3 regions of the Streptomyces sp. SJL17-4 genome follow, and region 3 is predicted to be linked to each of the others. Evidence: riboswitches for the same ligand, from Rfam matches in the RefSeq annotation. Region 3 holds a riboswitch; each other region holds the start of a gene.

Evidence for each region. Region 3 has a riboswitch for thiamine pyrophosphate ahead of thiC (phosphomethylpyrimidine synthase ThiC). Riboswitches for the same ligand answer to the same signal wherever they lie in the genome.
Region 1: another riboswitch for thiamine pyrophosphate. It lies ahead of N5875_RS10835 (thiamine ABC transporter substrate-binding protein); the one in region 3 lies ahead of thiC (phosphomethylpyrimidine synthase ThiC).
Region 2: another riboswitch for thiamine pyrophosphate. It lies ahead of thiO (glycine oxidase ThiO); the one in region 3 lies ahead of thiC (phosphomethylpyrimidine synthase ThiC).

Annotation. Positions count from the first base shown of each region.
Region 1 covers NZ_CP104578.1:2,525,643-2,535,850, reverse strand. The annotation lists gene N5875_RS10855 (hypothetical protein) at 1-285, shown strand, start outside; gene N5875_RS10850 (hypothetical protein) at 469-1,548, shown strand; gene N5875_RS10845 (hypothetical protein) at 1,581-1,793, opposite strand; gene rlmN (23S rRNA (adenine(2503)-C(2))-methyltransferase RlmN) at 2,103-3,209, shown strand; TPP riboswitch at 3,239-3,349, shown strand; gene N5875_RS10835 (thiamine ABC transporter substrate-binding protein) at 3,432-4,544, shown strand; gene N5875_RS10830 (iron ABC transporter permease) at 4,583-6,196, shown strand; gene N5875_RS10825 (ABC transporter ATP-binding protein) at 6,196-7,224, shown strand; gene N5875_RS10820 (dihydrofolate reductase family protein) at 7,327-7,977, shown strand; gene N5875_RS10815 (hypothetical protein) at 8,001-8,966, opposite strand; gene N5875_RS10810 (Rossmann fold nucleotide-binding protein) at 9,109-10,208, opposite strand, start outside.
Region 2 covers NZ_CP104578.1:6,304,239-6,314,446, forward strand. The annotation lists gene N5875_RS28325 (deoxyribonuclease IV) at 1-352, opposite strand, end outside; gene pknB (Stk1 family PASTA domain-containing Ser/Thr kinase) at 359-2,293, opposite strand; gene N5875_RS28335 (thiazole synthase) at 2,931-3,725, opposite strand; gene thiS (sulfur carrier protein ThiS) at 3,731-3,931, opposite strand; gene thiO (glycine oxidase ThiO) at 3,928-5,130, opposite strand; TPP riboswitch at 5,128-5,241, opposite strand; gene N5875_RS28350 (FAD-dependent oxidoreductase) at 5,324-6,559, shown strand; gene N5875_RS28355 (Rv2175c family DNA-binding protein) at 6,603-6,968, shown strand; gene thiE (thiamine phosphate synthase) at 7,182-7,841, shown strand; gene metF (methylenetetrahydrofolate reductase [NAD(P)H]) at 8,030-8,947, shown strand; gene N5875_RS28370 (hypothetical protein) at 9,002-9,838, shown strand; gene N5875_RS28375 (NAD(P)/FAD-dependent oxidoreductase) at 9,881-10,208, opposite strand, start outside.
Region 3 covers NZ_CP104578.1:4,314,923-4,325,130, forward strand. The annotation lists gene N5875_RS19295 (LacI family DNA-binding transcriptional regulator) at 1-836, shown strand, start outside; gene N5875_RS19300 (metallophosphoesterase) at 1,095-2,459, shown strand; gene N5875_RS19305 (hypothetical protein) at 2,620-3,279, shown strand; partial or broken gene N5875_RS19310 (thiamine biosynthesis protein ThiC) at 3,339-3,476, opposite strand; gene N5875_RS19315 (hypothetical protein) at 3,470-4,513, opposite strand; gene thiC (phosphomethylpyrimidine synthase ThiC) at 4,665-6,476, opposite strand; TPP riboswitch at 6,471-6,618, opposite strand; gene N5875_RS19325 (YibE/F family protein) at 6,657-8,114, shown strand; gene N5875_RS19330 (SsgA family sporulation/cell division regulator) at 8,274-8,717, opposite strand; gene N5875_RS19335 (helix-turn-helix domain-containing protein) at 8,856-9,626, opposite strand; gene N5875_RS19340 (DUF5326 family protein) at 9,862-10,080, opposite strand.

The DNA.
Region 1 (10,208 bases), 1.8 Mb from region 3:
GGTCGGCACATGAGTCGGGTTCATGGTAGTAACGAGGGGAGTCTTTGGCTCGGCGACCATGAGCTATTGCTGGGGCGGGATGGGTCGCCTGGGGGAACCCAGAGTTTTTTCGGTTTTGATTGGTTCACGCTGTCCTGGGGGTTCTCATTCACGTGGCGGCGCGGGCAAAGTAATTTCTATCATTCGGATAAGGTTGAAATTCCTCAGTTCTGGCCCGGCGGCATGGCCGCAGGTGACGTGGAACGAGTCTGTGTGGACTGTAATTCGATCGAGAAGAAGGCGTGAATGATTCTGCGCGCATACATCGAATGTCCGGCATGTGAATCTCCAGTCATTGTGCGCGTAGGAATCGTGCGGGAGAGCCAATCTCTAACCGTGGCGTGTCCGCATTGTCAGTCCGCGATTAGGGGTGAAACATCCCCGCCCTCCGATGGTGAATTGCCTAGGTTCAATCTTCCAGGTGTCAAGATGGTTGATCATCGGACCCCTGGAGCAGATTGGAGGGTCGTCAGCACCTATGGCGACCTTCCCAGTACTTCATCTGAGGAGCACTCCTCTTTCATCTTCGCCACGCAGGTCTTCGGTGACCAATTTATGGAATATTTCCAATGTGTGGGAATTGTTCGAGAATTCGAGGAGAGGGTGGATGCTATTGAGCACGCCTACGGCTTCTATCTCCAGGAGAGATGGGATCTTCTCGACTCGGTAATGAGGCGCAGCTTCGAGGATGCCTGGCCGAAATCCCCGTCAATTCTTGATAGGCATACCCATCTGCATCGAATCCTTTCGGTGCTCGCGGCGGCGCTGGATCCCAATGGTGCCTACCCCAGAGCGAAGCGCGAGTTGTGGTCTCGAACCTTCGGAAGGGAAGAGAAATTTTCCGAGCTGGCGTTTCGTGCCACTTCGGATCCAAACTTCAAAGTAATCAATCGCCGCCTTTCGGATCAACTCGTGAGGCTTCTGCGGGATGCTGCCGATTGGATTCCGGCTCTGGCGATTGTGCATCTCCGGGCCGGGCGGATGCCGATTCCGGAAGATTGGCGAGTCCCGCTCGTCCGTATCGATACCTTGCGCGACGCCTACAGGCAGAACTTCGAAGTGAGTTGCCAAATGCTGCCACTCGTGGTTCGCATGCAGAATATGGTGGAGGGGCGCGATTTTGACGTGATCCGCGACCCTGGCCTGCCTGGTGGTTGGGAGCCTCGGATCTTGCTCCCGCGTGAGCTAGTTAATAACGTGAATCAGTACACGAAGGCGAGAGCGTCGATCAAAGAGGCGTACCTAAATCGAAACTCCCGACTGCGGTACTTTTGGAATTCTGCTTTTACTAGAGATGTCAGAAATGGCATCGCACATGCGGAGTTTGACTACGTGATGCATGATGGAATCGTGAGGTACAAAGGGGTAGAGGTGCCTCAGTATGTTTTTGTTGAGGCACTGATCCAGCAGATTGCCCTCCTGGTGTTTTGGCTTGATCTGTGCAAGCTTTGCAAGATTTATGGATCGCGGTGGGACCCGTCGAGCAAGAAGTTTCTGGGTCTCGCCTAGTTGGGGTGGCGCAGCTGAGTGGATGGCGTGTCTCAAGCCGCCTCATACTCGTGAGCTCGGCCGCCCCGCCACTTCACCCAAGCCGGGTCGTCGAGGAGGTCCTCGGCGTCCGGGAGGCCTGCGCGGCGGAGGAACTCGACCACGTCCTCGTCGCTGTGCGCGAGGCCGAGGATGTTGCCGCGTGCGGTGACGCGCCTCCCGCCGGTGGGGGAGGGCTGATGGACGACTATCGGGGCACTGTCCATACCCTCCAGGATGCCCCGGGCCGGGCGTGGGCACTGAGACCGCGCTCGGCTGGCGGACGGGGAGGTCGGGAGCGTCCCCGGCATGATCAGGAGGGCGGCCGCTCGCGCGCGAGCGGCCCGATCGGGCACCTTGGCAGTAGGTAGTCGCCCACGTTCATGACCATGGATTTCCCGCTGGCCGGCCTCCGCCCGGGGCCGTCTCTGGGCCGTCTGAAGGCGGCCCGAGACGGCCCCGGACGGCCCGGGACGACCACCACCGGAACGCGGAGCCCCTGGTTACCGGGATCGATCTGCGACACTGGGGGAACCATGCCCAAGCCCGGAGAACTCACTTTCGTCGCCCCCCGCGGAGCCAAGAAGCCGCCGCGGCACCTGGCCGACCTCACGCCCGCCGAGCGGAAGGAGGCCGTCGCCGCGATCGGCGAGAAGCCGTTCCGCGCCAAGCAGCTGTCCACCCACTACTTCGCGCGGTACGCGCACGATCCCGCCGAGTGGACGGACATTCCGGCCGCCTCGCGGGAGAAGCTGGCCGGGGAGCTGCTGCCCGATCTGATGTCCGTGGTGCGGCACATCTCGTGCGACGACGACACCACCCGTAAGACCCTGTGGCGGCTGCACGACGGCACGCTCGTCGAGTCGGTGCTCATGCGCTACCCGGACCGGGTGACCATGTGCATCTCCTCGCAGGCCGGCTGCGGGATGAACTGCCCGTTCTGTGCGACGGGGCAGGCCGGGCTCGACCGGAACCTGTCGACCGCCGAGATCGTGCACCAGATCGTGGACGGCATGCGGTCGCTGCGGGACGGGGAGGTGCCCGGGGGACCGGCGCGGCTCTCCAACATCGTGTTCATGGGCATGGGTGAGCCGCTCGCGAACTACAAGCGGGTCGTCGGTGCCATCCGGCGCCTCACCGACCCTGAGCCGGACGGTCTGGGGCTCTCGCAGCGCGGGATCACCGTCTCCACCGTCGGGCTCGTGCCCGCGATGCTGCGCTTCGCCGACGAGGGCTTCAAGTGCCGGCTCGCGGTCTCGCTGCACGCCCCCGACGACGAGCTCCGGGACACCCTGGTGCCGGTCAACACGCGCTGGAAGGTGCGTGAGGTCCTCGACGCGGCCTGGGAGTACGCGGAGAAGTCCGGGCGCCGGATCTCCATCGAGTACGCGCTCATCCGGGACATCAACGACCAGGCGTGGCGCGGTGACCTGCTGGGCCGGCTGCTGAAGGGGCGTCGGGTGCACGTCAACCTGATCCCGCTGAACCCGACGCCGGGTTCGAAGTGGACGGCGTCGCGTCCGGAGGACGAGAAGGCCTTCGTCGAGGCCATCGCCCGCCACGGCGTGCCGGTGACCGTGCGGGACACCCGGGGCCAGGAGATCGACGGTGCCTGTGGACAGCTGGCCGCCGCCGAGCGCTGACCTTGTAGTCTGAGCTCGAACACATCTCCATATTCCGACAGGGGAGCGCCACAGCGCTGAGAGTGCGGTCACCGTAGGACCGCAGACCCTCTGAACCTTGCCCCGGTCATTCTGGGTAGGAAGTTCGGTCGTTAACTCAAGCTGTTGCGCCCTGCCCGCGCCCGGTTCGCCGGTCGTGGGCAGGGCCGCGTCTCTTCCTGGTCATACCCAGGAGGAATCTCAGTGAGCACCACTCCGGTGAGCATCAAGAAGGCCGCCGCCGCCGCGCTCGTCGCGGCGCTGGGCGTCACCACCCTCGCCGCCTGCGGCACGGACGACGCCCGCGAGGCCGCCGGCAAGTCCGGCGCTCCCGCGCCGAAGACCGTGACCCTCGTGAGTCACGACTCGTTCAACGCCTCCAAGGAGGTGCTGGCCGAGTTCACGAAGCAGACCGGCTTCACCGTCAAGGTGCTGAAGAGCGGCGACGCGGGCGAGGCCGTCAACAAGGAGATCCTGACCAAGGGCTCCCCGCAGGGCGACGTCTTCTTCGGCGTCGACAACACGCTGCTGTCCCGCGCCCTCGACAACGGCATCTTCGTGCCGTACGCGGCGAAGGGGCTGGACCGGATCCCGGAGGCGTACCAGCTCGACAAGGAGCAGCACCGCGTCACGCCGATCGACTCCGGTGACATCTGCGTCAACTACGACAAGAAGTACTTCGCCGACAAGAAGCTGGCGCCGCCGGTGACCTTCGACGACCTGGCGAAGCCGGCGTACCGGAACCTGCTCGTCGTCGAGAACCCCGAGCGGTCCTCCCCGGGCCTCGGCTTCCTCCTCGGGACGGCCGCGAAGTACGGGGACGAGGGCTGGCAGGACTACTGGAAGAAGCTCAAGGCCAACGGCGTGAAGACCGTCGACAGCTGGGAGCTCGCCTACAACCAGGAGTTCTCCGGCTCGGCCGGCGGCAAGCAGGCCAAGGGCGACCGGCCGCTCGTCGTGTCGTACGCCTCCAGTCCGCCGGTCGAGGTGCTCTACGGCGAGCCGCAGCCGAAGGTGGCCCCCACCGGGGTGTCCACCGGGACCTGCTTCCGGCAGACGGAGTTCGCGGGCCTGCTGAACGGCGCGAAGAACCCCGAGGGCGGCAAGGCGCTGATCGACTTCCTGATCTCGAAGAAGTTCCAGGAGGACATGCCGCTCCAGATGTTCGTCAACCCGGTGGCGAAGGACGCGGCCCTGCCCGAGCTGTTCACCCAGCACGGCGTGGTCGTCGACACGCCGGAGACGATGGCGCCGGAGAAGATCGCCGAGAAGCGTGACCCGTGGATCCAGCAGTGGTCGTCGCTCGTTCTGAAGTAGTCCCCGACCGCCGGGGAAGCGCGGCGCGGCTCGGCCTGATGGTCGTGCCCGTCGCCTTCTTCGCGCTGTTCTTCGCCTGGCCCGTCGTCTCGATCGTCGAGCGCGGGCTGCGGGTCGACGGGGTGTGGCAGTTCGGCCGGTTCGGCGAGACGCTGAGCCGGCCGGAGATCCTCGACGTCCTGTGGTTCACGCTCTGGCAGGCACTCGCCTCCACCGGTCTCACCCTGCTGATCGCCCTGCCCGGCGCGTACGTCTTCGCGCGCTTCGACTTCCCCGGCAAGGGGCTGCTGCGGGCGGTCGTCACCGTGCCCTTCGTGATGCCGACGGTCATGGTCGGTACGGCCTTCCTGGCGCTCGTCGGCCGAGGCGGGCTCCTCGACGAGCTGTGGGGCGTACGACTCGACACCACGGTCTGGGCGATCCTGATCGCCCATGTGTTCTTCAACTACGCCGTCGTCGTACGGACCGTCGGGGGCCTGTGGGCGCAGCTCGACCCGCGCCAGGAGGAGGCCGCCCGGGTCCTCGGCGCCTCCCGCTGGAAGGCGTGGCGGACGGTGACGCTGCCGGCGCTGGCCCCGTCCGTCGCCGCGGCCGCGCTGATGGTCTTCCTCTTCACCGCGAGCTCCTTCGCCGTCGTCCAGATCCTCGGCGGATCCACGTACTCCACCCTTGAGACGGAGATCTACCGGCAGACCGTCGTCCGCTTCGATCTGACGACGGCGGCCGTCCTCACGATGGTGCAGTTCGTCGCCGTCGGCGTCGTCCTCGCCGTGCACGCCCGGATCGTTCGCCGGCGGGAGACCGCCCTGCGGATGGTGGCGCCCGAGGAGACGGCGCGCCGGCCCCGTGGCGTCGGGCAGTGGGCGCTGTTCGTGGCCGTCCTGCTCTCCGTCGCCCTGCTGATCGTGCTGCCGCTCGGTGTGCTCGTCGAGCGGTCCTTCGCCACCTCCCACGGATACGGGCTCGACTACTACCGGGCCCTGCGGACCCCGGACCCGTCCGGCACCTTCCTCGTGCCCCTCCTCGACACGATCGGGAACTCGCTGCGGTACGCCGTCGTCGCCACCCTGATCGCCCTTGTCATCGGTGGACTCGCGGCGGCCGCGCTGACGAGGCGTGCGGGGCGCCTGGTGCGGGGGTTCGACGCGTTGCTGATGCTGCCGCTCGGGGTGTCCGCGGTGACCGTCGGCTTCGGGTTCCTCATCACGCTCGACGAGCCGCCGTTCGACCTGCGGGCCAGCTGGATCCTCGTACCGCTGGCTCAGGCGCTGGTCGGGGTGCCCTTCGTCGTACGGACGATGCTGCCGGTGCTGCGGGCGGTGGACGAGCGGCTGCGGGAGGCGGCGGCCGTGCTCGGTGCCTCGCCGTGGCGGGCCTGGCGGGAGGTGGACCTGCCGCTGGTGCGGCGGGCGCTGCTGATCGCCGCCGGGTTCGCGTTCGCCGTCTCGCTCGGCGAGTTCGGCGCGACCGTCTTCATCGCCCGCCCCGACAGCCCGACGCTTCCGGTGGCGGTGGCCCGGCTCCTCGGCCGGCCCGGCGAACTCAACTACGGCCAGGCGATGGCCCTCTCGACGATCCTCATGGTGGTGTGCGCGGTGTCCCTGCTGCTGCTCGAACGGCTCCGGACCGAACGCACCTCGGGGGAGTTCTGATGCTGGTACTCGACGGGGCGACCGTACGGTTCGGGGAGCGGGCCGCGCTCGACGCCGTGGACCTGGAGGTCGCCGACCACGAGATCGTGTCCGTGCTCGGGCCGAGCGGCAGCGGCAAGTCCACGCTGCTGCGGGCCGTCGCCGGGCTGCAGCCCCTCGACGGCGGGCGGGTGCTCCTCGGCGGCACCGACCAGCGCGGGGTGCCGGTGCACCGGCGGGGCGTCGGCCTGATGTTCCAGGACCACCAGCTGTTCCCGCAGCGGGACGTCGCCGGCAACGTGGCCTTCGGGCTGCGGATGCGGGGTGCGGGGAAGGCCGAGCAGGCCGAGCGGGTGGCGGAACTGCTCGACCTCGTCGGGCTGCCGGGCGCCGGGCGGCGGTCCGTCGCCTCGCTCTCCGGCGGTGAGCAGCAGCGGGTGGCGCTGGCCCGCGCCCTGGCGCCCCGCCCCCGGCTGCTGATGCTCGACGAGCCCCTCGGCCAGCTCGACCGGGGGCTGCGGGAGCGGCTCGTCGTGGAGCTGCGGCAGCTCTTCGGACGGCTCGGTACGACGGTCCTCGCGGTGACCCACGACCAGGGCGAGGCGTTCGCGCTGGCCGACCGGGTGGTGGTCATGCGGGACGGGCGCATCGCCCAGTCGGGTGCGCCCGTGGAGGTGTGGTCGCGGCCGGCCTCGGAGTTCGTGGCCCGATTCCTGGGCTTCGACAACGTGGTGGCGGCCCGGGTGACCGGCCCGGTCGCGGAGACCGCCTGGGGGAAGGTCCCGGTGCCGGACGGCTCGCCGCAGGGCGAGCGACGGCTCCTGGTCAGGCCCGGCGGGGTCCGGCTCGTGCCCGTCGAGGACGGGGCGGCCTGGACGGTCGAGTCCCGGACCTTCCGGGGCAGCCATGTGGCCGTACGGCTCCGCCCGGTGGACGGCCCGCCGCTGGACGCGGAGCTTCCGCTGCGGGAGGTGCCGGAGGAGGGCGCCGCGGTGGGGGTGGAGTTCCGGGCGGAGGACGTGGTGGTGCTGGGCGACGACACGCCGTAGGAGACCCGGGGGCGGGGGTGCGATGAGTTTTCGCCGCCGGGGGAGTCTCCTTGGTGTTGTTGTTCCGTCGTCTCTCGTCGTCGCACGCACAGGAGGAACGTCATGGGCGAGCAGCTGCTCAGGGTCCAGAACTTCATGGTCTCGGCAGACGGGTTCGGTACCGGTGAGGGCCAGAGCCTGGAGCATCCCTTCGGGCACGCGGATCCCGGGGCCATGTTCTCCTGGGCGGGTGCCACGGCGAGCTGGCCCAACCGGACCGACCCCGGGGGCAGTCGTGGCCTCGACGACTACTTCACCCGGGACTTCTCCCACAACATCGGCGCCGAGATCATGGGCCGCAACAAGTTCGGGCCCCAGCGCGGGCCCTGGCGGGACTACGAGTGGCAGGGCTGGTGGGGTGACGAGCCGCCGTTCCACACGCCGGTGTTCGTCATGACCCACCACCCGCGTCCCTCGTTCACGCTGTCGGACACGACGTTCCACTTCGTCGACGGCGATCCGGAGACCGTGCTGGCGCGGGCGAAGGAGGAGGCGGACGGCAAGGACGTCCGGCTCGGCGGCGGGGCCACCGTCATCCGTGAGTTCCTCGACGCCGGCCTCGTCGACACCCTGCACGTCGCGGTCGCGCCGGTGAAGCTCGGTTCCGGGGTACGGCTCTGGGAGTCGCCCGACGAGCTGCTCGACCGGTTCCACTGTGACGTCGTGCCCAGCCCGGGAGGTGCGGTGACGCACCACATCTACTGGCGGAAGTGAGCGGAAGTGATCCGGGGGCGTCCTCAGCAGCGATCGCAGGCCCCGCGGGCCGCCCGCTGGTACAGGAGCGTGGCACGGGCCAGGGCGAGGCCGTAGCAGGAGAAGCCGCCGTAGGCGACGGCGACGACCCACGGGGCGTGGTCGGCCATCCCGACGTCGGTCACGCCCGTCCAGTCCAGCACGCCGACGGTCGCCAGGAGCGCCCCGAACGGGGCGAGCGCGCCCGCCCCGGCCCAGCCGAGCGCGAGCACCGGCAGCCGGGGCAGCCGCCGTCCCCACGGGCGGGTCAGGGCGAGCGCGAGGACCATGCCGAGGACGGCGAGGACCGCGGTGACGTCGACCCCGTGGTCGTACAGCCAGATGCCCAGGTCGCTGGTGTACTCCGGGTCTGCTCCGGGGCGGCCGGTGCCGGTGTACCCGGGGGTGACGCCCAGCGCCCAGGCCGTCTTCAGGGCGGTGTACGGCACGAGGGCGGCGATCGCGAAGAGTCCGGCGCGGGTGGTGTTCCGCCCGGCCACGGGCGGGGCGTGTCCGCCGCAGTGGGGGCAGGCGCCGAGCGCCCGGCGGCGGTGCGCGAGGGCCGCGTACCCCCACAGGACCGCGCCGAGGACGGCGGCGCTCTGGTTGGCGAGGGCCGCCCAGTCGATCGGCGGCTGGTTGCGGGAGAGGAAGAACAGCAGGTGGAGGGGGCTGAGGAGGGCACCGAAGCCGGAGGCCAGGCAGAGCGCGACGACGGGCCGGGCCGCCGTGGAAAGACGCTTCGCGTCCGGGCGGCGGAGCAGGGCGTACGCGAGGGCGGCGGCAGCCCCGTACACCACCGCCACGGCGGTCTCGGAGGGCGTGCCCGTGCCCTTCCCGAGGAGCGCGTAGCCGAACGCGGGCCCGGTGAGGGCGGCGAGGGCCGCGCCCGCGGCGTACAGCAGCGACCACAGAAGGGCGGCGCGACCGGCCCAGGAAGGCCAGTCGGCCAGAAGTCTCTTGCGCGTCATGGACCGAGCCTCCCGGCGGAGGGCCCGGGGGCCGTCGGCCTGTGGGCCGGTCCGTCTCCGCCGCGCGGGGGAGCGGGGGCGCGACCTCGGCGGTACGGGAGCCCGGCGGTACGGGAGCCCGGCGTGATCCGAAGGACAGGCCCTAACCCACCCTTCGCCTCGCCAGCCGCTCCAGGGCGTCCGGGGCCTCCTCGATCGAGTCCACGAGGGCGATGCGGGCGGCCATCGGGCGGCCCGCGGCCAGGGTCTCCAGGAGGGGCCAGGCCGGGAGGCGTTCCGTCCAGTGGGCGCGGTCGACGAGGACCATCGGGGTCGGGGGGCCCTGGGACGGGTAGTAGTTCGGGGTCGCGCTGTCGAAGATCTCCTGGACCGTGCCCGCCGCGCCCGGCAGGAAGACGACGCCCGCCGTGGACCGGGAGAGAAGGCCGTCCTCCCGTGTGGCGTTGGCGAAGTACTTGGCGATGTGGCCCGCGAAGGCGTTCGGCGGCTCGTGGCCGTAGAACCAGGTGGGGATGCCGACCGAGTCGCCGCCGTGCGGCAGGAGGGCCCGTACGCGGAAGGCCGCGCGGGCCCAGTCCGTCACCGAGGGCGCGAACGACGGGACCTCGGCGAGCTCGGCGAGCGCTTCGGCCAGGGCCTCGTCGGCGAGCGGTGCCACGTACGCGCCGAGGTTCGCGGCCTCCATCGCGCCGGGGCCGCCGCCGGTCGCCACGGTGAGACCGGCGCGCGCCAGCGCTCTGCCGAGCCGTGCGGCGCCCGCGTACGCCTCCGTGCCCCGGCCCATCGCGTGGCCGCCCATCACGCCGACGACCCGGGCCCCGTCGAGGAGTTCGTCGAGGGCGTCGGAGACGGCGTCGTCGTGGATCGAGCGGAGCATCGAGGCGAGGATGTCGCCGTCGGCCCGGGTCCGGCCGAACCACGCGTACGCGAGGGCGTCCGCCGTCCCCTCGTACCCGGTGTCCACGATCCCCTCGAAGAGTTCCTCGGGGGAGTAGAGCGACGCCCGGTACGGGTCGAAGGGCAGGTCGGGCACGGGAGGGAAGACGAGCGCGCCGTCGGCACGGACCTTGGCCGCCGCTTCCGGCTGCATCGGGCAGCCGAGGAAGACGGCGTCGACGGCGACGGCGGTCAGCAGGGCGAAGGTCCGGTCGGTGAGGTCGACCGACTGCACGCGGTACCCGGCGAGTGAGCCGGGCCGGGCGAGGGCCTCGTCGAACGCTTGAAGCGTGTGGATCTCGCGCC
Region 2 (10,208 bases), 2.0 Mb from region 3:
GCGGGCGGCCCCCGGTCGCCGAACCGGTGTGCACCACCACGCCCTTCGCGCCGATCTCCCGGCCCCGCCGCAGCGAGTGCCGCATCGACTCCACCGACTTCTCCGCGGTGGCCTCGGTGTGGGATCCGAAGTTGATCAGGTACGGGGCGTGGACCCAGGCCGAGATCGACTCGGCGGCGCACTCGGCGCGGAACCGTTCGTCCTCGGCGGGGTTCCCGGGCGGGGTGGCCCAGCCGCGCGGGTTGGCGACGAAGACCTGCACGGTCTCGGCGCCCAGCTCACGGGCGTAGCCGAGGCCGACCTTGGCCAGGCCACCGGCCACCGGGACGTGGCCGCCGACGGGGTTGCGCATCAGTGTCTACAGTCCCTTGATCGTGATCGTGACGGTGGAGCCCTCGGGCGCGGTGGAGCCGCCCTCCACGGACTGGCCCGTGACCTCGCTGCCCAGGTAGGGGAAGGACTTCTTGACCTCGACCTCGAAGCCCTCGTCCTCCAGGGCCGTACGGGCGTCGTCGACCGTCTCGCCGACGACGTCCGGGACCTCGACGAGCCGGGGGCCCTTGGAGACGGTGAGGGTGATGGTGTCGCCCTCGGCGGCGCGGCTGCCCTCGGCGAGTGACTGGGCGGCGACGGATCCGGCGGTCTCGGGGGAGTGGACCCGCTCCGGGGCGAGGACCACCTTGAGCCCCTCGTCCTGGAGCAGGGCCGTGGCGTCGTCGACGGTCTCGCCCGTGACGTCGGGGACGTCGATCGGGGATCCCTTGCTGACCACCAGGGCGACGGCCGAGTCGGGCGACCGCTCGGTCCCGGGCTCGGGGTCGGAGGCGATCACGGCCCCCTGGGCGACGGTGTCGCTGAACTTCTGGGTGATCACCCCGGCGACCAGGCCCTCCTTCGCGAGGACCCGCCTGGCCTCGGCGAGCGGCTTGTTCTTGAGGTTGGGCACCTTCACGAGCTCGGGGCCGCGGGACAGGGTCAGGGTGACCGTGCCGTTGCCGCGGAGGCGCTCGCCGGGCGCCGGGTCGACGGCCATGACGGTGCCGCGCTCGTACACGTCGCTGAACGCGCGCTTCGTCGTGCCGACCTCGAGCCCGGCGTCGGTGATCCGCTTCGTCGCCTCGGTCTCCGTCTGGCCGAGCACGGCGGGGACCCGGGTGAACTGGCCGGAATTGATGTACCAGACACCGGAGCCCAGGCCGAGGGCGAGCAGCACGCCCAGGACGAGGAGCAGCGGGCCGCGCGGGGGCCGTCGACGCCGGTCGGACGTGGGCGGCTCGGGGGCCGGCAGCCGGTTCGTGTGCAGCACCTGATGCGCGTCGGCGTCGGCGCCGGTGTCGGTGTGGGCGTGGGGCTCGACCGGTACGGCCCGGGCGATCACACTGGTCCGGTCGTCCGTGGTGTCCCGGGCCCCGGACCGGGCCTGCGGGGGCACGGCGTCCAGCTGCTCGTCACGGAGCGCGGCGCGGGCCTCCCGCAGCTGGGCGAGCAGGGCGACGGCGTCGTACGGGCGGACCTCGGGGTTACGTGCGGTCGCCGCAGCGACCAGCTCGTCCAGCTCCACGGCGAGCCCGGGAACGGTCGCCGAGGGGGCGGGCACGTCCGTGCTGAGGTGCTGGTAGAGCACCTGGGCGGGGGTGTCGCCGGAGTGCGGCTTGCCGCCGGTCAGCATTTCGTACAGGACGACACCGCAGGCGTACACATCGGCGCGGGTGTCGGCGGTGCCGTGCTCGATCTGCTCCGGCGCGAGATACGAGACGGTCCCGAGGACCGAGCCGGTGGTGGCGGTCGCCGAGCCCACGGCCCGTACGAGGCCGAAGTCGGCGACCTTGACCCGGCCGTCGTCCCCTATCAGGACGTTCTCCGGCTTCATGTCCCGGTGGACGAAGCCGGCCCGGTGCGCGGCGCCGAGCGCGGCGAGCACCGGCTCCAGGATGTCCAGGGCGGCCCGGGGCGGGAGGGCGCCGCGCTCGCGCAGGACGTCGCGGAGGGTGCAGCCGGCGACGTACTCCATCGCCAGATAGACGTACGCGCCCTCGGCGCCCTGGTCGAAGACGCCGACGACGTTCGGGTGCGACAGCCGGGCGACGGACTTCGCCTCGCGGATGAAACGCTCGACGAACGCGGCGTCCGTGGCGAGGGCGGGGTGCATCACCTTGAGCGCGAGGACGCGGTCGAGGCGGGTGTCCACGGCCCGGTAGACCGTGGCCATCCCGCCGACGGCGATGCGCGCGTCGACGCGGTAGCGGCCGTCGAGCAGCCGCCCGACGAGGGGGTCCTGAAGGGTCGTGTCCACGGCGACGAGTCTACGAGCCGGTGGGTGGGGGCTCGGCCGGGTGGCGACGACTGCAGCGCACCTGTGACGAGCCGCACGGCGGGGCCGGTCGGGGGCCGCTGCCGCCGTGGCCGTGGCCGTAGCCGTGGCCGGGCCCGGGTCGGGCCCGCGCCCGCCGCCCCCCGCCCGTGTGGGCATTCGTCCCGCGGGGCGGGACGGGTGGGCACACGGGACGGCGCCCTCTGGCGGCGCCTCCGCCCCTTGTGCCTGGACCCGCACCAGAAGTGCGCCGTGCACAGGGTGCGGGTCAGGGCGCAGGGAGCCTAGGCCCGGCAAGGGGCGCCGTCCGTTGTGCCCACCCGTTCCGCCCCAGCGGAACGAATGCCCACAACGGGGGTGGGTGGGGGTGGAGCCTCGGCGGAACGAATGCCCACAACGGGGGTGGGTGGGGGTGGAGCCTCGGCGGGGCCGTGGTCCACGACGGGGGTTGTGGGGGTGGAGGCCCGGCGGGGCCGTGGCCCACGACGGGGGTGGGTGGGGGTGGAGGCCCGGCCAGAGCGTGGCCCACGGCCGGGGGCACGACGCAGGGCGGCGACGGGTCGGGTTCCCGGCCGGGCGGGGGGTCCGTGACGGCGAGGGGGTTCGGGGGCTGCGGGTTCTAGAAGGCCGGGCGTTCCGGGTCCAGGGCTGCGCGGCCCGATGGGGGGGACGACGCCTCCGCGAAGTGGCGGCGCGGAATCCGCCCCGCCCGCCACGCCAGCCGCCCCGCCTCCACCGCGTGCCGCATCGCCGAAGCCATCAGGACCGGCTCCTGCGCGCGGGTCACCGCGGACGCCAGCATCACCGCCGCGCACCCCAGCTCCATCGCGAGCGCCGCGTCGGACGCCGTGCCCGCGCCCGCGTCGAGGATCACCGGCACCCCCGCCCGTTCCACGATCAGCTGGAAGTTGTGCGGGTTGCGGATGCCGAGCCCCGAGCCGATGGGGGAGCCGAGCGGCATGATCGCCGCGCAGCCCACGTCCTCCAGCTTCCGCGCGAGGACCGGGTCGTCGTTGGTGTAGGGGAGGACGGTGAAGCCGTCGTCGACCAGCGTCTCGGCCGCTTCGAGGAGCTCCTCCCCGTCCGGCAGTAGCGTCCGCTCGTCGGCGACGACCTCCAGCTTGATCCAGTCCGTGCCGAGCGCCTCCCGGGCCAGACGGGCGGTCAGGACCGCCTCGCCCGCCGTGAAGCAGCCCGCCGTGTTCGGCAGGACCCGGATGCCGAGCCGCTCCAGGACGGAGAGGACCGAGCCCTGGACGGTCGGGTCCAGGCGTCGCATCGCGACCGTCGTCAGCTCCGTACCGCTGGCGACCAGCGAGCGCTCCAGGACGTCGAGGCTGGGCGCCCCGCCGGTGCCCATGATGAGGCGGGAGGAGAACTCCGTACCGCCGAGGGTGAACACGTCGTCGGACATCGCGCTCAGCCTCCCTGGACCGCGGTGAGGACTTCCACCCGGTCGCCTTCGCCGAGGAGCGTCGTCTCCCATTCGCCGCGCGGTACGACCGTCTCGTTGAGGGCGGCGGCGACCCCGGAGCGGGCCTGGGTCAGGGTCGCCACGAGGGCGTCGAGGGAGACGGGGCCGGAGAGCACGCGGGCCTCTCCGTTCACGGACACGTTCATGCGGGCTGCTCCTGACGTACGGGGGCGGGCGCGGGGGCGAAACGGCGGGGGGTGAAGGGGCGGGCCTCGTCGGGGAGGGCACCCGTGGTGAGCACCTCGGCCATGACGTCGCCGGTGACGGGGGTGAGCAGGACCCCGTTGCGGTAGTGGCCGGTGGCCAGGTGCAGGCCGGGCAGGGCGGTGGGGCCGAGCAGCGGCGCGTTGTCGGGGGACGCGGGGCGCAGGCCCGCCAGGGTCTCGGTCAGCGGCAGCTCCGTGAGCCCGGGAACGAGCTCATGGGCGTCGCGCAGCAGCTCGTACACCCCGCCCGCCGTCACCGTGGTGTCCCAGCCGAGCTCCTCGCTGGTGGCGCCGACGACGAGTTCGCCGTTCTCGCGGGGCACCAGGTAGACGTGGCTGCCGCGGACGACGGCCCGGACCGTCCGGGAGAGGAAGGGGGCGTACGGGGCCGGGATCCGGAGCCGCAGGACCTGGCCCTTCACTGGGCGGACCGGCGGGAGGACCTCGTCCGGCACGCCCGCGAGGCGGCCGCTCAGGCTGCCCGCGGCGAGGACGACCTGGTCGGCCAACAGCTCCCCGCCCCCGGCGAGCACGACACCGCGCGCCCGGTCCCGTACCACCGTCAGGCGCTGTGCGAGGGCGCGGTGGAAGACCACCCCGGCCCGTTCGCAGGCGACGAGGAGCGCGGCGGCGAGCCGGCGCGGATCGACCTGGTGGTCGCCGTCCACCCGGAGCCCGCCGCGCACCCCCGGGGCCAGCATCGGTTCGAGGCGGCGGCACTCGCGGCCGCTGAGCCACTCCGAGGTGAGCCCGCAACGGATCTGCAGGGCGTGCAGTTCGCGCAGGTGGGCCCGGTCGTCGGCGTCGAGGGCGACGGCGAGGGTGCCGCAGGCGCGGTAGCCGACGTCGTGGCCGGTGGCGTCCTCCAGCTCGGCGACGAACGCGGGATAGCGCGCGGCAGAGGCGAGGTTGAGCCCGAGGAGGGTCTCCTCGCCGTAGTGCAGTTCGGTGACGGCGGCGAGCATCCCGGCCGCGACGTGTGCGGCGCCGCCGCCCGGGGCCGGGTCGACCACCGCGGTACGCATGCCGCGTCGCGCGGCCCGCCAGGCCGTGACCAGGCCGATGATGCCGCCCCCGACGACGAGGACGTCGGTCCCGGACGCACGGTCCTCGGACGCGTGGACTTCGGAAGAACGCATGGGCGTCCAGCCCCTCCCTTCGCCGGCATGACCCGGATCAGGTTCGTACGGTCGGAGGCCGTCCCAGCCTCCCTCTCAGCCCGGTGCGTCCGGGCTCCCGCGAGTGCTTTACGCCCGACACACTAGCTTCCGCTTCCGGTGAGCCGCAGACCCCTCCCTTCCTGACGGTCCGTCAGATGCGTAAGGTGGTCGGGTGAGCGAGCAGAAGCAGGCAGAACAGCACGTCGTGATCGTCGGCGCCGGGATGGCGGGCGTCCAGACCGCCGTCGCCCTGCGCGAGCAGGGTTTCACCGGCCCCGTGACCCTCATCGGGGCCGAACCCCACCAGCCCTACGACCGGCCCCCGCTCTCCAAGGCCGTCCTCCTCGGCAAGGCCGAGGGCTCCGCCTTCGACATCGACTTCGAGGAGCTCGGCATCGAGCTCCGCCTCGGCCTCGACGTCACCGGGCTGCGCCCCGCCGACCACGAGATCGACACCGAGGCCGGGCCCGTCGGGTACGACGCCCTGGTCGTCGCCACCGGCGCCCAGCCCGTCACCCTGCCCGGCACCGAGGGCGTCCCCGGCGTCCATCTGCTGCGGACCCTCGACGACGCCGTACGCCTCGGGCCCGTCCTGGAGCGCCGGCACAGCGTCGTGGTCGTCGGCGCCGGATGGATCGGCGCCGAATTCGCCACCGCCGCGCGCGAGGCCGGCTGCGCCGTCACCGTCGTCGAGGCCGCCGACCGCCCCCTCGCCGGAGCCCTGCCCGCCGAGGTCACCGCCCCCATGGCCGAGTGGTACGGCGAGAACGGCGCCGAACTCCTCACCCACGCGCGCGTCCGCACCGTCGAGCCCGGTGAGCCGGGCAGGGTCGTCCTCGCCGACGCCCGCGAGCTGCCCGCCGACGCGGTCGTCGTCGGCATCGGCGCCCTCCCCGCCACCGGCTGGCTCACCGGCTCCGGGATCGCCCTCGACCCGAGCGGCGCCGTCACCGCCGACGAGCGGCTGCGCACCAACCTGCCCGATGTGTACGCCGTCGGGGACTGCGCCTCCTTCCCCTCCGCCCGCTACGGGCGGCGCCTCCTCGTCCACCACTGGGACAACGCGCTCCAGGGGCCCCGCACGGTCGCCGCGACGATCATCGGGGCCGGTGCGGGGGCGGACTCCGCGCCGTACGACCCCGTGCCGTACTTCTGGTCCGAGCAGTTCGGCCGCTTCGTCCAGTACGCCGGGCACCACGCGGATGCGGACGAGCTGCTCTGGCGCGGCGACCCGGCCGAGAAGACCTGGTCCGTGCTGTGGCTGCGCGCCGGGGTCCCGGTGGCCCTCCTCGCGGTGGGCCGCCCCCGCGACCTGGCCCAGGGCCGCAAGCTCATCGAGACGGCCACCGCCGTCGACCCCACGCGCGCCGCGGACCCGTCCGTCCCCCTGAAGGCGGCAGTCGCCTAGGGCCCGACTACCGACTGTCAGTCCGGGATGGCAGGCTTGTCCTGTGACCGAGATTGACGTAAAGATCGATGCGCTCGTCCCCGCCTGGCTCTATGTGCCCGACATCGCGGAGATGCTCGATGTCGAGGTGACGCGCGTGCGGCAGCTGATCAAGGAAGGTCAGCTCATCGCCGTGCGCCGTGGAGAGAACAACGCCCTGCAGATTCCCGCCGCCTTCATCCAGGGCGACAAGATCGTCAAGGGCCTCGTCGGGCTCCTGACCGTGCTGCGGGACGACGGCTTCACCGACGAGGAGATGCTGGAGTGGCTCTTCACTCCGGACGAGAGCCTGCCGGGCACGCCCGCGCAGGCGCTCAACGAGAACCGCGGCACGGAGGTGAAGCGCCGCGCGCAGGCGCTCGCCATCTGACGCGGCACCGAAGGACACCATGAGCGGATGTCGCGGCGGTCGGCCCCACGGCCGGTCGCCGCGACACCCGCGCCACACCGCCGGGGTCCCACCCCGACACCCACGGGGTACCACCCCGTGACACCGCCGGGGAGCCACCCCGCGACACCCACGGGGAGTCACCTCGTGAGACCGACGGGGTACCACCCCGTGACACCGACGGGGGAACCATCCATGCCCACGCCTCGTGAGCTGCTCGCCGACGCCCGGCTCTACCTGTGCACCGATGCCCGGAAGCGCCAGGGCGACCTGCCCGCCTTCCTCGACGCCGTGCTCTCCTCCGGCGTGGACATCGTGCAGCTCCGCGACAAGGGCATGGAGGCGGGTGAGGAGCTGGAGCACCTCGCCGTCTTCGCCGACGCCGCCCGCCGGCACGGCAAGCTCCTCGCCGTGAACGACCGGGCCGACGTCGCCCACGCCATCGGCTCCGACGTACTGCACCTGGGCCAGGGCGACCTGCCCGTACCCGCCGCCCGGGCGATCCTCGGCGGCCGTGACGACGTGCTGATCGGCCGGTCCTGCCACGCCGAGACCGAGGCGGCCGCGGCCGCCGTCGAACCCGGCGTCGACTACTTCTGCACCGGACCCTGCTGGCCCACCCCCACCAAGCCCGGCCGGTACGCGCCGGGCCTCGGCCTCGTGCGGTACACGGCGGGCCTGGCCCAGGACCGCCCCTGGTTCGCCATCGGCGGCATCGACGAGACGAATCTGGACGAGGTCCTGGACGCGGGTGCGCGCCGGATCGTCGTCGTCCGGGCGATCACCGAGGCCGACGACCCGGCCGCCGCGACGGCCGCCCTCGCCAAGCGGGTCCGGGAGCGCGCCGCGGAATAGGACTTCCGGCCGACGGCCCGGGATCTGATCGGCGTCCCGGGGCCCGTTCGGTGGCCCCGGGGCTCGTGGCGCGGCTCGCGGGGCCCTCGGAGGTTCGTCCAGCGATCCGTCCCGCCGGCTGTCCAAAACTGTGTCCATTACTCGGACACCGTTCACGTCCCTCGCCGAGGCCCGTCTAACCTGCCCGTATGGCCCTTGGTACCGCTTCCGTCCGCTCGGACCGCGCCCGCACGGTCCGCGAGATCCTCGCCGCCGGCGGCACGTCGTACTCCTTCGAGTTCTACGCGCCCCGGACCGAGAAGGGCGAGCAGGGCCTCTGGAACGCGATGCGCCGCGTCGAGGCGGTCGGACCGAGCTTCGTCTCCGTGACCTACGGCGCCGGCGGCTCCACCCGCGGCGGCACCGTGAAGGCGACGCAGAAGATCGCCTCCGACACCACGCTCACCCCGGTCGCCCACCTCACGGCGGTCGACCACTCGGTCGCCGAGCTGCGCAACGTCCTCGGCCAGTACGCCGACGCCGGCATCCGCAACATGCTCGCGCTGCGCGGCGACCCGGCGGGCGACCCGCTGGGCGAGTGGGTCGAGCACCCCGAGGGCGTGAAGTACGCCGCCGACCTCGTCCGGCTGATCAAGGAGTCCGGCGACTTCTGCGTCGGCGTCGCCGCCTTCCCGGAGATGCACCCCCGCTCCAGCGACTGGGACACGGACATCCGGCACTTCGTGGACAAGTGCCGCGCGGGTGCCGACTACGCGATCACCCAGATGTTCTTCGACCCGGAGAACTACCTGCGGCTGCGGGACAGCGTCGCGAAGGCGGGCTGCGAGACCCCGATCATCCCCGAGGTCATGCCCGTCGTGAACGTGAAGACCCTCGGCCGACTGCCCCAGCTGAGCAACGCTCACTTCCCCGCGGATGTGAAAGACCGCATCCTCGCCGTCAAGGACGATCCCGCCGCTGTACGCTCCATCGGTATCGAGTTCGCGACGGAGTTCTGCGCGCGGCTGCTCTCCGAGGGTGTCCCCGGACTGCACTTCATCACGCTGAACAGCTCCACCGCGACGCTCGAGATCTACGAGAATCTCGGACTGCACCAGCAGTCGTGACCGGTCGTACCCGCCCCGACCCGCGGCGGTGACCGTGGAGAGGGGCGGCGGGGCATGGGGTGGACGGTCCTCTACATCGCGTTCGGCGTGGTCGCGCTATGGCTTCTGGGGGAGGTGCTCCTCCAGTACAAGGCACGCCTGCGCTGGCGGGTGCTCGCCTTCTGCGGCTTCCTCGGCGTGGTCCTCGGTGTCCTGATGCCCTCGGTGCCGGTGATCATCGCCGGGGCGATCGCCTTCGCCGTCGGCCAGACCTATGTGACGCTCTCCTTCCGCCGCGGCTTCTCCACCGGCTGGGCGATCGGCGGCAGTCCGGGCGCGAGCCGTCGCCGCAGGTCGGGCGGTCCTGCGCAGGCCGGGCCCACCCTTGAGGTCACCGAGCTCTCCTACGAGGCCGAGGACACCCCGTACGCCGGGCCGGAGGGCGGGGAGGCTCCGTCCGCCGCCGAGACCTCCGCTGTCTACGAGCCGCTGCCGATGCCCGAGGACACCGGCCAGTACGGCGTCTACAGCATGGGCCAGGACCAGGCCCACGGTGCTTCCCAGCCCCCCGGCACCGGCTACGAGACGGGCTACCAGACCGGGTACGACCCCTACGCGCCCGCGTACGATCAGCAGCAGCCCGCCTACGACTACGGCCAGGCCGCCGGGCAGCAGCAGTACGCCGCCTACTCCGACCCGTACATCGGCCCCGGCACGGACGGCCAGCAGTACGGCTCGTACTACGGCGACCCGTACGCCCCCTCGTACACCTACGACACCCCGCCCGGCGGGGTCTGGGTCCCGCAGCAGCGCGACACCGAGCAGGCGCCGCAGCCGCAGCAGCAGCCGCAGGGACCGGGCCCGTACGGCTACGAGCAGCACCCGGACGACCAGCAGCAGTACCGGTACTGACCGACCGTGGGGCCCGGCGCGTCCGCCGGGCCCCACGTCCGTCTACCGGGAGCCGCGGAAGTCCGCGCCCTCCACGATGAATCCCGCCACCAGCGCGCCCGACATGCCCGCGTGGGCGAGCCCGCCGCCCGGGTGGGACCAGCCGCCCGCGAACCAGAGCCCCGGCAGCGGGGAGCGGTTGCCGGCCGGGAGCAGCTCTCCGCCGGCCCCGGCGAGCGCGGGCCCCGGCACCTCGGCGACTCCGGTGTCCCGCCGAACGTCCTCCGGGGTGCGCACGTGCTGCCACAACAGCCGCTCCCGCAGCCCCGGGACCGCGTGCCCGGCCGCCTCCACCATCAGCCCGGCGAAGGACTCCCACCCGGCCGCGTCC
Region 3 (10,208 bases):
ATGAACCTTTCACCTTCACCGAATTCGCGTACTTCGCGGAGATGGCCAGAGCAGCCACATCGGCGGCGCTCGCGCGGGGCTACGCCCTGGTCATCCTCCCCGCCACCTCCCGCCATGACGTCTGGTCGAACGTCGCCCTCGACGGCACCGTCGTCATCGACCCCTCCGACCACGACCCGGTCGTCACCGAACTGGTCCGGCAGGGCCTGCCCGTCGTCTCCGACGGGCGCCCCGCCGGCACCCTTCCGGTCACCGCCTGGGTCGACAACGACCACGAAGCCGCCGTCCTCGATCTGCTCGACCACCTCGCCGACGCCGGCGCCCGCCGCATCGGTCTCCTCACCGGAACCACCACCGACACCTACACCCGTCTGTCCACCACCGCGTACCTCAACTGGTGCGAGCGGGTGGGCCAGGACCCCGTCTACGAGGCCTATCCGGCGCACGACCCGTGCGCGGGCGCCGTCGCGGCCGACCGGCTGCTCGCCCGACCGGACCGGCCCGACGCCGTGTACGGCCTCTTCGACCCCAACGGAACCGACCTCCTCGCGGCCGCGCGCCGCTACGGGCTGCGCGTCCCGGACGACCTGCTGCTGGTCTGCTGCAGCGAGTCGACCGTCTACGCCACCACCGAACCGCCCATCACGACGCTCTCACTCAAGCCGCGCAGGATCGGCACGGCCGTCGTCCAGCTCCTCATCGACGCCATCGAAGGGATCGACACCGACGGCCCGGTCGAGCAGGTGATACCGACCGAACTCATCGTCCGCACCTCCTCGCAGCGCCGTCCACCGCGCACCACCGTCAGCCCGCCGCGCTCACCCGCGAAGGACTGACACCCCGCCAACCGGCGCCACCGAATCCGCCGTCCCCGCCCCTGCCCGTGGGCCGGGACGGCGAAACCGGCCACCGAACCGGCCTCAACCCTGGACTCGACCTTCTCAATTCGGGCGAAACAACCGGTGAACCCGGAGTGGACCCGGATTCACCACCCCTGGTGCGTCACACAGGAGGACCCTCATTCCTATGATGGGCGCACGACATCGCGGACCACCCCGACCAGGCCGGTCCGCCATGTGCAGGGCATCGCGACGGTGGTGGAGGGGTCCATGACTCAGGGGGCCGGGCAGGAGCCCGTGGTGCGCACGGCGACATTGCGTGACTTCCGCGTACCGCCGTACGCCCGCGTGCCCGTACAGGGCCATGCCACCGATCCGACGACCACGGAACCTCTGCCGGTGCTCCCACCGGCCGAGCCCGCTCCCCCGGAGCGCGCACCCGTGGCCACACCCTCCGCACCCACGGCCGCCGTACTCGGGGTCTCCGTCGCTACGCCCGTACCCGCAGCCGCCGTGTCCGTGTCCGCTCCCGCGCCGGCGCCCGCGCCGGCCGAGCCGACCCTGCATCTGGGACGTCGTACCCCTCCCGCGTACGCCCCCGGCCCCGCCCCGACCGCCTCCTCCATCGTCTCCGTCGCCACCGGCCACCCCGGCAACGCCTTCCCCGAGGGCGGGATGCCCGAGGGCTACACCCCGACCGAGCGCGACCTCCCCGTCATCAACCGCGGCGACACGGTCCAGGTCCTGGTCGCGGCCGAGCCCGCCCCCGCCGCCGAGCCCGCCCCCGCGAGCGGCGAAGGCCCCGGCCCGCTCTACGTCGTCGGCGACGTCCACGGCTATCTCGACGAGCTCGTCGCCGCCCTCCGCGCCCAGGGACTCATCGACGAGAACGGCAGCTGGGCCGCCGGCAACGCCCGCCTCTGGTTCCTCGGCGACTTCACCGACCGCGGCCCCGACGGCATCGGTGTCATCGACCTCGTCATGCGCCTCTCCGCCGAGGCGGCCGCCGCCGGCGGCTACTGCAAGGCCCTCATGGGCAACCACGAGCTGCTGCTCATCGGCGCCAAGCGCTTCGGCGACACCCCGGTGAACTCCGGCGCGGGCACCGCCACCTTCCAGGCCGCCTGGCTGCTCAACGGCGGCCAGAAGCACGACATGGACCGGCTCCAGGACGTCCATCTGCAGTGGATGTCCCGGCTCGACGCCGTGGTGCGGGAGGACGACCACCTCCTGGTGCACTCCGACACCACCGCGTACCTCGACTACGGCCAGACCATCGAGGACGTCAACGACACGGTCCACGAGATCCTCAACCGGAACGACGCCGACGAGGTCTGGGACGTCTTCCGGAAGTTCACCAAGCGCTTCGCGTTCCGCGACGAGGGCGGCCCGCAGGCCGTCCAGGAGCTGCTCGCCACCTACGGCGGCTCCCGGATCGTCCACGGCCACAGCCCCATCCCGTACCTCCTCGGCCAGGTCGGCACGGAGGACGACGAGGGCAATTCGGGCCCGCTCGTCGACGGACCGCACGTGTACGCGGACGGTCTGGCGATCGCCATGGACGGCGGAGTGACCATGGCCGGAAAGCTACTGGTCGTCCAACTCCCCCTGAACGGCTGACGCATAACCCTCCGCATCCGGGGAAGGCGAATTCCGGAAACACCCTGTCAGCGTGTGGCACCACCGCAATACCATCGGGTCCATCCGTAGCAGGCTCTCCTCCGTTTCCGCCCAACCGACCGTTTCCCACGGCTGATCCGGGCCTACGGAGCATCGGGGGATGCACATGAACGTGGCTCCGCACCTGCTGACCGAGGACCGCGCCGAGTACGAGCGGCTCCTCGACGACGCACTCAGCACCGCCCACGCACGTCCGGATCTCGCCGGGGCGGGAACCCGGCTCACGCTCGCCCAGCTGCGCGCCCTGACCCTGAACGCGACAACTCTGGTCACCAGCGCCGCGGCGAGCGAGTACGACCACTTCGTGAAGGTCCGCGAGCAGCATCGCGCGGCCCTCGGGACCAGGACACCGGCGTCTTCGGACCGTCCGGGCCCCGGCCCCGGCGTGGTCGCGATCCTCACCGTCATGGTGCCCGTCCTCGCGGGTGCGGCGGCCGTCATCTTCCTGCTGGTCGGCGCGGTCCTGCACGCCATCGCCCCCACCGTGGTGTTCGGGGCCACCCTGCTCACGGCCGGCCTGGTCTTCGGCGCGGTCGCCGCCGCCGGACTGCTCGGCGCGGCCGCCGGCCTCCTCGTGACGGCCCTGCGCAACAGCCCCGCCGAGGTGAACAGGGGCGGTCCACCCGCGGCAGCACCGGACGACGAGCTGTCCCGCGCACGGGAGGCCTGGCGCCGCGCCCTCCTCGAGCGGGGCATCCTGCCCTTCCTCCGCGACGTCCTCGCCGCCACCACCCCACCCACCGGCCCCCCTGGCCCCTGACGAACCACCGGCCCGCGACTCCCCCGGGGTCGCGGGCCGGCTCGGTCTCCGGGCGGTGGTCAGTCCGCCAGCGGGAGGTACACGCGGTTGCCCGTCGCCGCGAACTCGGCCGACTTCGCGGCCATCCCCGCCTCGATCTCGTCCGCCTTCAGATCGCCACCGTGCTCCCGCCGGATGTCCTGCGAGATCTTCATCGACTGAAGGATTCCTCTGGAGACGGACGCGAAGCCGGCTGAGGAAGCGCAATGATCGCGATTCCGTCCTGCTGGGCTACCGCCAGACGGCTACCGTCCGGATGAAGCGCAGCCACGGGAGTCGGTACGTGCCTCACCCCGTAGCTGCCGACGCGCGGTGAGACCCCGACCTCCGGCCACTCCGCAAGAACGGCTCCCGTGGGCGCATCGATCAGCCGCGGGTGCTCGCACAGCACGATGACGCCATCACCGTGCCCGATGAGTGTGCCCATCGGAAGCTCAAGCTGGTGCCTGTGCAGCCATCTCTGCTCCGACAACGACCACACGCCCAAATGCCTGGGCCCCAGCGTTGCCGGGTCGTCCGCGTCGTCATCGTCGGCCTCGTCCTCGCCCGTCGCCACCGCCAGGCGATCGCCGTCGAGCCAACAGGCGGCATCGATTTCGGCATCCACCCAGCTCCACGACGGCAGTAGGCCCTCACCGTCGAGCACGGTCGGCTCTGTCAGTGCCCGTTCGAGGTCGTACACCCGGGCGATCCCGAACGGACTCCACAGCCAGCCGGCCGAGAGGAGCCGCTTGCCGTCGGGGCTCATGGCAAGCCTGGAATGGAAGACGTCAGTCGGCGTCCGCTCGCCATGAGTGAGCCGCTCACCCGTTGCCACGTCCTCGACTTCGATGACTTCATAGGCGTCGGGACAGTGCACCAGCACCTCCCGACCGTCGGAGAGCGCGCCCAGCACCACCGGGTAGTCGAAGTCCTTGGCGTGGTAGCAGCTCCGGTTGAGCTCACGGACGATCCGCTGTCCGTCGAGGAGTAGTGCCTTCGTCCCCCGCTCGGTGTACGCGACGGTGTACCGGCCGGACGGCGAGACGACGGCCCGATCGAAGGGGTACGCGTACATGCGTCCTGATGGGTGCTCGACGCCGTCGGACGTCCAGCGCCGTCCCCCGTCCACTCTGTCGACGAGGTCCTCCCCGTCCCATGCCAACGACCGCACCTTGCCCGTCGCCTTCCACCGCACCACCCCGGTGCTGCCCATCGATCCCCCCTCCGCATACGGCCTCAGTCGGCCGCGCGCCTGCGCCTGAATGTATTCGAAGCAGGGGATCCAACAGTCGGGCCGGGATCGGAGGCGGGCCCGTGACTCCCCCCGTGAGTCGCGGGCCCATCTCGTGCTTCCAGTCGCCGGATCAGTCCGCCAGTGGCAGGTAGACGCGGTTGCCGGAGGCCGCGAACTCCTTCGACTTCTCCAGCATCCCGGCCTCGATCTCCTCCGGGGTGGCGTCCGCTTCACCGCCGAACTGCTCTGTGATGCTTCTGCTGATCTTCATCGAGCAGAACTTCGGACCGCACATCGAGCAGAAGTGCGCGGTCTTCGCGGGCTCCGCCGGCAGCGTCTCGTCGTGGAACTCACGCGCGGTGTCCGGGTCGAGCGCCAGGTTGAACTGGTCCTCCCAGCGGAACTCGAACCGCGCGTCCGACAGCGCGTCGTCCCACTCCTGCGCACCCGGGTGCCCCTTGGCGAGGTCCGCCGCGTGGGCCGCGATCTTGTACGTGATGACACCGGTCTTCACGTCGTCGCGGTTCGGCAGGCCCAGGTGCTCCTTGGGCGTGACGTAGCAGAGCATCGCCGTGCCCCACCAGGCGATCATCGCCGCGCCGATGCCGGAGGTGATGTGGTCGTACGCGGGCGCGACATCCGTGGTCAGCGGGCCGAGCGTGTAGAACGGCGCCTCCTCGCAGATCTCCTGCTGGAGGTCGATGTTCTCCTTGATCTTGTGCATCGGGACGTGCCCGGGGCCCTCGATCATCGTCTGCACGTTGTGCCGCTTGGCGATCGTGTTCAACTCGCCGAGCGTGCGCAGCTCCGCGAACTGCGCCGCGTCGTTGGCGTCCGCGATCGAGCCGGGGCGCAGCCCGTCGCCCAGCGAGTACGTGACGTCGTACGTCGCGAGGATCTCGCAGAGCTCCTCGAAGTGCGTGTAGAGGAAGTTCTCCTTGTGGTGCGCGAGACACCAGGCGGCCATGATCGAGCCGCCGCGCGAGACGATGCCGGTCTTGCGGCGCGCGGTGAGGGGCACATACGGCAGGAGTACGCCGGCGTGCACCGTCATGTAGTCCACGCCCTGCTCGGCCTGCTCGATGACCGTGTCCTTGTAGATCTCCCAGGTCAGGTCCTCGGCCCGGCCGTCGACCTTCTCCAGCGCCTGGTAGAGCGGCACGGTGCCGATGGGCACCGGGGAGTTGCGCAGGACCCACTCGCGGGTGGTGTGGATGTTGCGGCCGGTGGACAGGTCCATGACCGTGTCGGCGCCCCACTTGGTCGCCCAGGTCATCTTCTCCACCTCCTCCTCGATGGAGGAGGTGACGGCGGAGTTGCCGATGTTGGCGTTGACCTTCACCAGGAACCGCTTGCCGATGATCATCGGCTCGATCTCCGGGTGGTTGACGTTCGCCGGGAGCACGGCGCGGCCCGCGGCGATCTCCTCCCGTACGACCTCGGGGGAGACGTTCTCCCGGATCGCCACGTACTCCATCTCCGGGGTGATCTCACCCCGGCGGGCGTACGCGAGCTGGGTTACGGCCTGGCCGTCGCGGCCGCGGCGGGGCACGCGCGGCCGTCCGGGGAAGACGGCGTCGAGGTTCTTGAGCCCCCCGCCGCGCGGCGAGGTGTGCTTGATGCCGTCGTCCTCGGGACGGGCCGGGCGGCCCGCGTACTCCTCGGTGTCGCCGCGCCCGATGATCCAGTTCTCGCGCAGCGGCGGAAGGCCCCGCCGTACGTCGGTGTCGACGGTGGGGTCGGTGTACGGGCCGGACGTGTCGTACAGCGTGACGTCCTTGCCGTTGGTGAGGTGCACCTGACGGACCGGCACCCTGAGGTCGGGGCGCGAGCCCTGGACGTACCCCTTGTGCCAGCCCGGCGTGCGGGCGCCGTCGGCAGAGGTGCCGTCTGCAGTGTCGTTCTGCTCGGAGGCAGGCGTGCGTGCATCCTGAATGGTCATGGAGACCGATCTCCCTACGCCGGCATTACCCGGTAACAGGTTCGGCGGTCGGCGCAGCCTCCTCCCGTACGTACATTCAGTACGCGCGTACGGTGATCAGCGCCCTCTCAGCCCGGTGCTCCGAGCTCCCGCGTGTGCAAAGGTGCCACCACGCTAGCGTCATCCCTGGCGTGCTGAACAGTGGGCCCCTGCCGTTCTTGCGATGATCGGTCGGTGACTTCCCCCCAACAGACTCCCGAGCCGCACGGCCACGACCACGACCACGGCCCCCACGAGCATGCTCAGGCACACGGTTCTCATGGGCACGGTCCGGCACACGGATCCCACGGGCACAGCCACGGGCACAGCCACAGCCATGGGCCCGCCACGCCGGTGTCCCGGCATCTGCGCAGGGTCATCGCCGCGATCCTCATCCCCTTCGCCACGGCGGTCGTGGTCGGGCTCGTGGTCCTGTGGCCCGGTGGCCCCCCGCCGCACGAGCGCACCGGCGTCGGCTTCGACCGGCAGACCGAGCAGGGCAAGGTCGTCGCCGTCCAGCAGGTGGACTGCGCCTCCGTGAACGCGGGGCAGGTCCCACCGACCGGTGACACCTCGACCCCGCAGGGACGCGAGGCGGTCAACGCCCAGCAGGGGGAGTGCGAGAAGGCGACGATCGAAGTCACCAGCGGTCCGGAGAAGGGGCGTAGGTTCACCGAGATCGTGCAGCCGGACGCCCCGCGCCAACTGCACGAGGGGCAGGGTGTGGTGGTGGCGTACGCCCCCGACGCCCCGCGCGACCTGCAGTACTCGGTCACCGATGTGAACCGGAAGGTCCCGATGGCGGTGCTCGCCGGGATCTTCGCCATCGCGGTCGTGCTCGTCGGCCGGCTGAAGGGCGTGATGGCCCTGGTCGCGCTGGTCGTGAGCTTCCTGATCCTGACGTTCTTCATCCTGCCGGCGATCCTGGACGGGTCGAATCCGCTGGTCGTGGCGGTGGTCGGATCGAGCGCCATCATGCTGATCGCGCTCTACATGTGCCACGGACTCTCGGCCCGCACCTCGGTCGCGGTGCTCGGGACGCTGATCTCCCTGCTGCTGATCGGTCTGCTCGGCTCGGTGTTCATCGGCTGGGCCTCGCTGAGCGGCAACACCGACGACAACACCGGCCTGATCCACGGCCTCTACCCCGAGATCGACATGTCCGGCCTGCTCCTGGCCGGGGTGATCATCGGTTCGCTCGGTGTGCTCGACGACGTCACGGTCACCCAGACGTCGGCGGTCTGGGAGCTGAAGCAGGCCGACCCGGGCATGGGGCCGCGCGCGCTGTACCGGGCCGGGATCCGGATCGGCCGCGACCACATCGCCTCGGTCGTGAACACACTGGTGCTCGCCTACGCGGGTGCCGCCCTCCCGCTGCTGCTGCTCTTCTCCATCGCTCAGAGCAGCATGGGGACGGTGGCCAACAGCGAGCTGGTCGCCGAGGAGATCGTCCGGACGCTCGTCGGATCGATCGGTCTGGTCGCGTCCGTGCCGCTCACCACGGCCCTCGCGGCCCTGGTGGTCTCCGCCGACCGCGCGGATGCCGGGGGCGGGCCGGGCACGGGAAGCGGGAAGCCGGCGGCGGCGGCACGGGGTGGACGACGCCGTCGTGCGAAGTGAGGCCGCCGGCCGACACGCGCCGAGCCGGTGCGCGGGACACGCGCCGAGCCGGGGGCGCGGGACGTGCGCCAAGCCGGGGGCGCGGGACGTAGGCCGAGCTGGTGCGGGCGGGGGCGCGGGACGTGCGCCGAGCCGGTGCGCGCGGGGGCGCGGGCCGGCTCAGGCGGCCGGGCCCGCGTTCTCCTCGGCGAGAATCCGGCCCAGCGCGGCCTCCAGGTTGTCCTCGAAGTCGCCGAGTGTCCTTTCCTGACCGAGTGGCACCAGTTTGTCCGTACGGTCGAGGAAGGCGACCAACGGCGGCGCGCTCGCCCGGAACAAGGCACGATCGGCACCGACCTGGAGCCGGATGGAGACGTCCGAGAGGCCCTCGGGCTCCGTCGGCGCGATGTGCACATCACCGTCCCCGCTCGGCCGGTTGATCCCGTCGAGCAGCAGCTCCCTACCGAACGCCCAGGTCACAGGCGCGTCCCCGGGGAGGTGGAACGTCATCCGCACCGCGTAGGGATCCCGGGTCTCGTATCGGAGTTCAACCGGGATCTTGAAGGAGAGCTCCTCGGAGACGAGGAAGCTCATCAGGACCTCGGCCTGAACCGACTCTCGCATCATGTACCCCGCAGTAGATGAAGCAGTTGTGTAAACACAGCTGCTGAAAGCTGTGACCGAAACGGCCAGGAATGATCCCCCGTGGCCCTCTTGACGCAATCGTGCTGGAAGCGCTAGCAGATCACAAGGAGTGATTTTTCAGATACTGATAGAGAAAGCGAGCGAGCTGAAGAGCCTCCCGATCTCCGTACGTAGCTGCTCGACTGCTGGGAGCAACCGTTCTTCCTGGTGAAGAGGGAGGGAAATGGCCATTGCGGCCGCCGTGGAGCCCGCAGTGATGGGGATTGCGGCACAGACTGTGCCGAGTGCATATTCCTGACGCTCCACCAAGGGCTCCATTCGCCCCAAACCGCCCAAACGCTCCAAAAGCGCTCGACGGTTACGCACCGTGTACGGAGTGATGGCTTCCACCGGGTGCCGGTCAAGGTGGTCTTGACGAGATTTCAGATCGAGTTGACTCAACAGGCACTGCCCGATCGCATGAGCGTGACCGGTCTCGCGAAAGTCGGCCCATTCCTCCACCGCGGGGGCGGAAGGAGTGTCGGCGACAGCGACGAGCTCGATCTCCCCCTCGCGATAGAGGGCGAAGTAGACGGGCACACCGATCGCGTCCCGCCAGCGGGCGAGGGAGTCTTCGATCTTGATGCGACGATTCTGCACATCTCCGCCGCCGGCCAGTCGGACCGCGGCGTCGCCAAGGACGAACACACCCTTCTCGCGGACCAGATAGCCCTCGTGCGTCAGGGTGCGGAGCAGGTGGTACGTGGTGGGCAGCGGAAGGCCCGTCTCACGGGCGAGCTGTTTGGCCGGGGCGCCTTCCGCATGGGAAGACACGGCCTCCAGGAGTCTCAGTGCGCGCTGCACCGAGCCGATCAAAGTAGGCGCAGCCGCTTGCGTAGCCGTGGCCAAAGGTCACCCCCAGGCGTGACGACGGATGCAATGCACCCGCCTGCGGGGGCCGCCCCCGCGCGCCCGCCGGGCCTGGGAAACCGCTGGTCAGTACGGAGGTCTACGCCTGTAGTCCCCAACGCGGCGGAGGGATTCCACTCTAGTGGCAGCTCCTGGGCCCGCGCCCTGATTCGACCAGCGTTCCCCCGGCCGGGCTAATACCCTCCGTCGGCTTCATACCGATCGGTAGCTTGTGCTACCACTCCTCGCGCGAACGGTCGGAGGAGGTGAACTTCCTTACGACGTATATCAGTCCGGCGACGAGGGCCACGAAGAGCAGCACCTTGAAGAGCAGTCCGACCACGAAGGCCAGGACGCTGGTGATCAGTCCGCCGAAGACGAGCAGTGCGAGCGCGGGTATGGCGACCCACTTCACCCACCACGGCATCCCCGCGAGAACCTCCTGTACGGCCATCGTCCTCTCCCTCGCTCTCGAAGATCCGTTCCGCACACTCTGCGCCGAACACCCTCAAGGCTAGGGTCCGGAAGGGACGCACGGGGGCCCTGCGGCCCCCGCTCTCCCCTGATCCGCCCCCTAGGGGG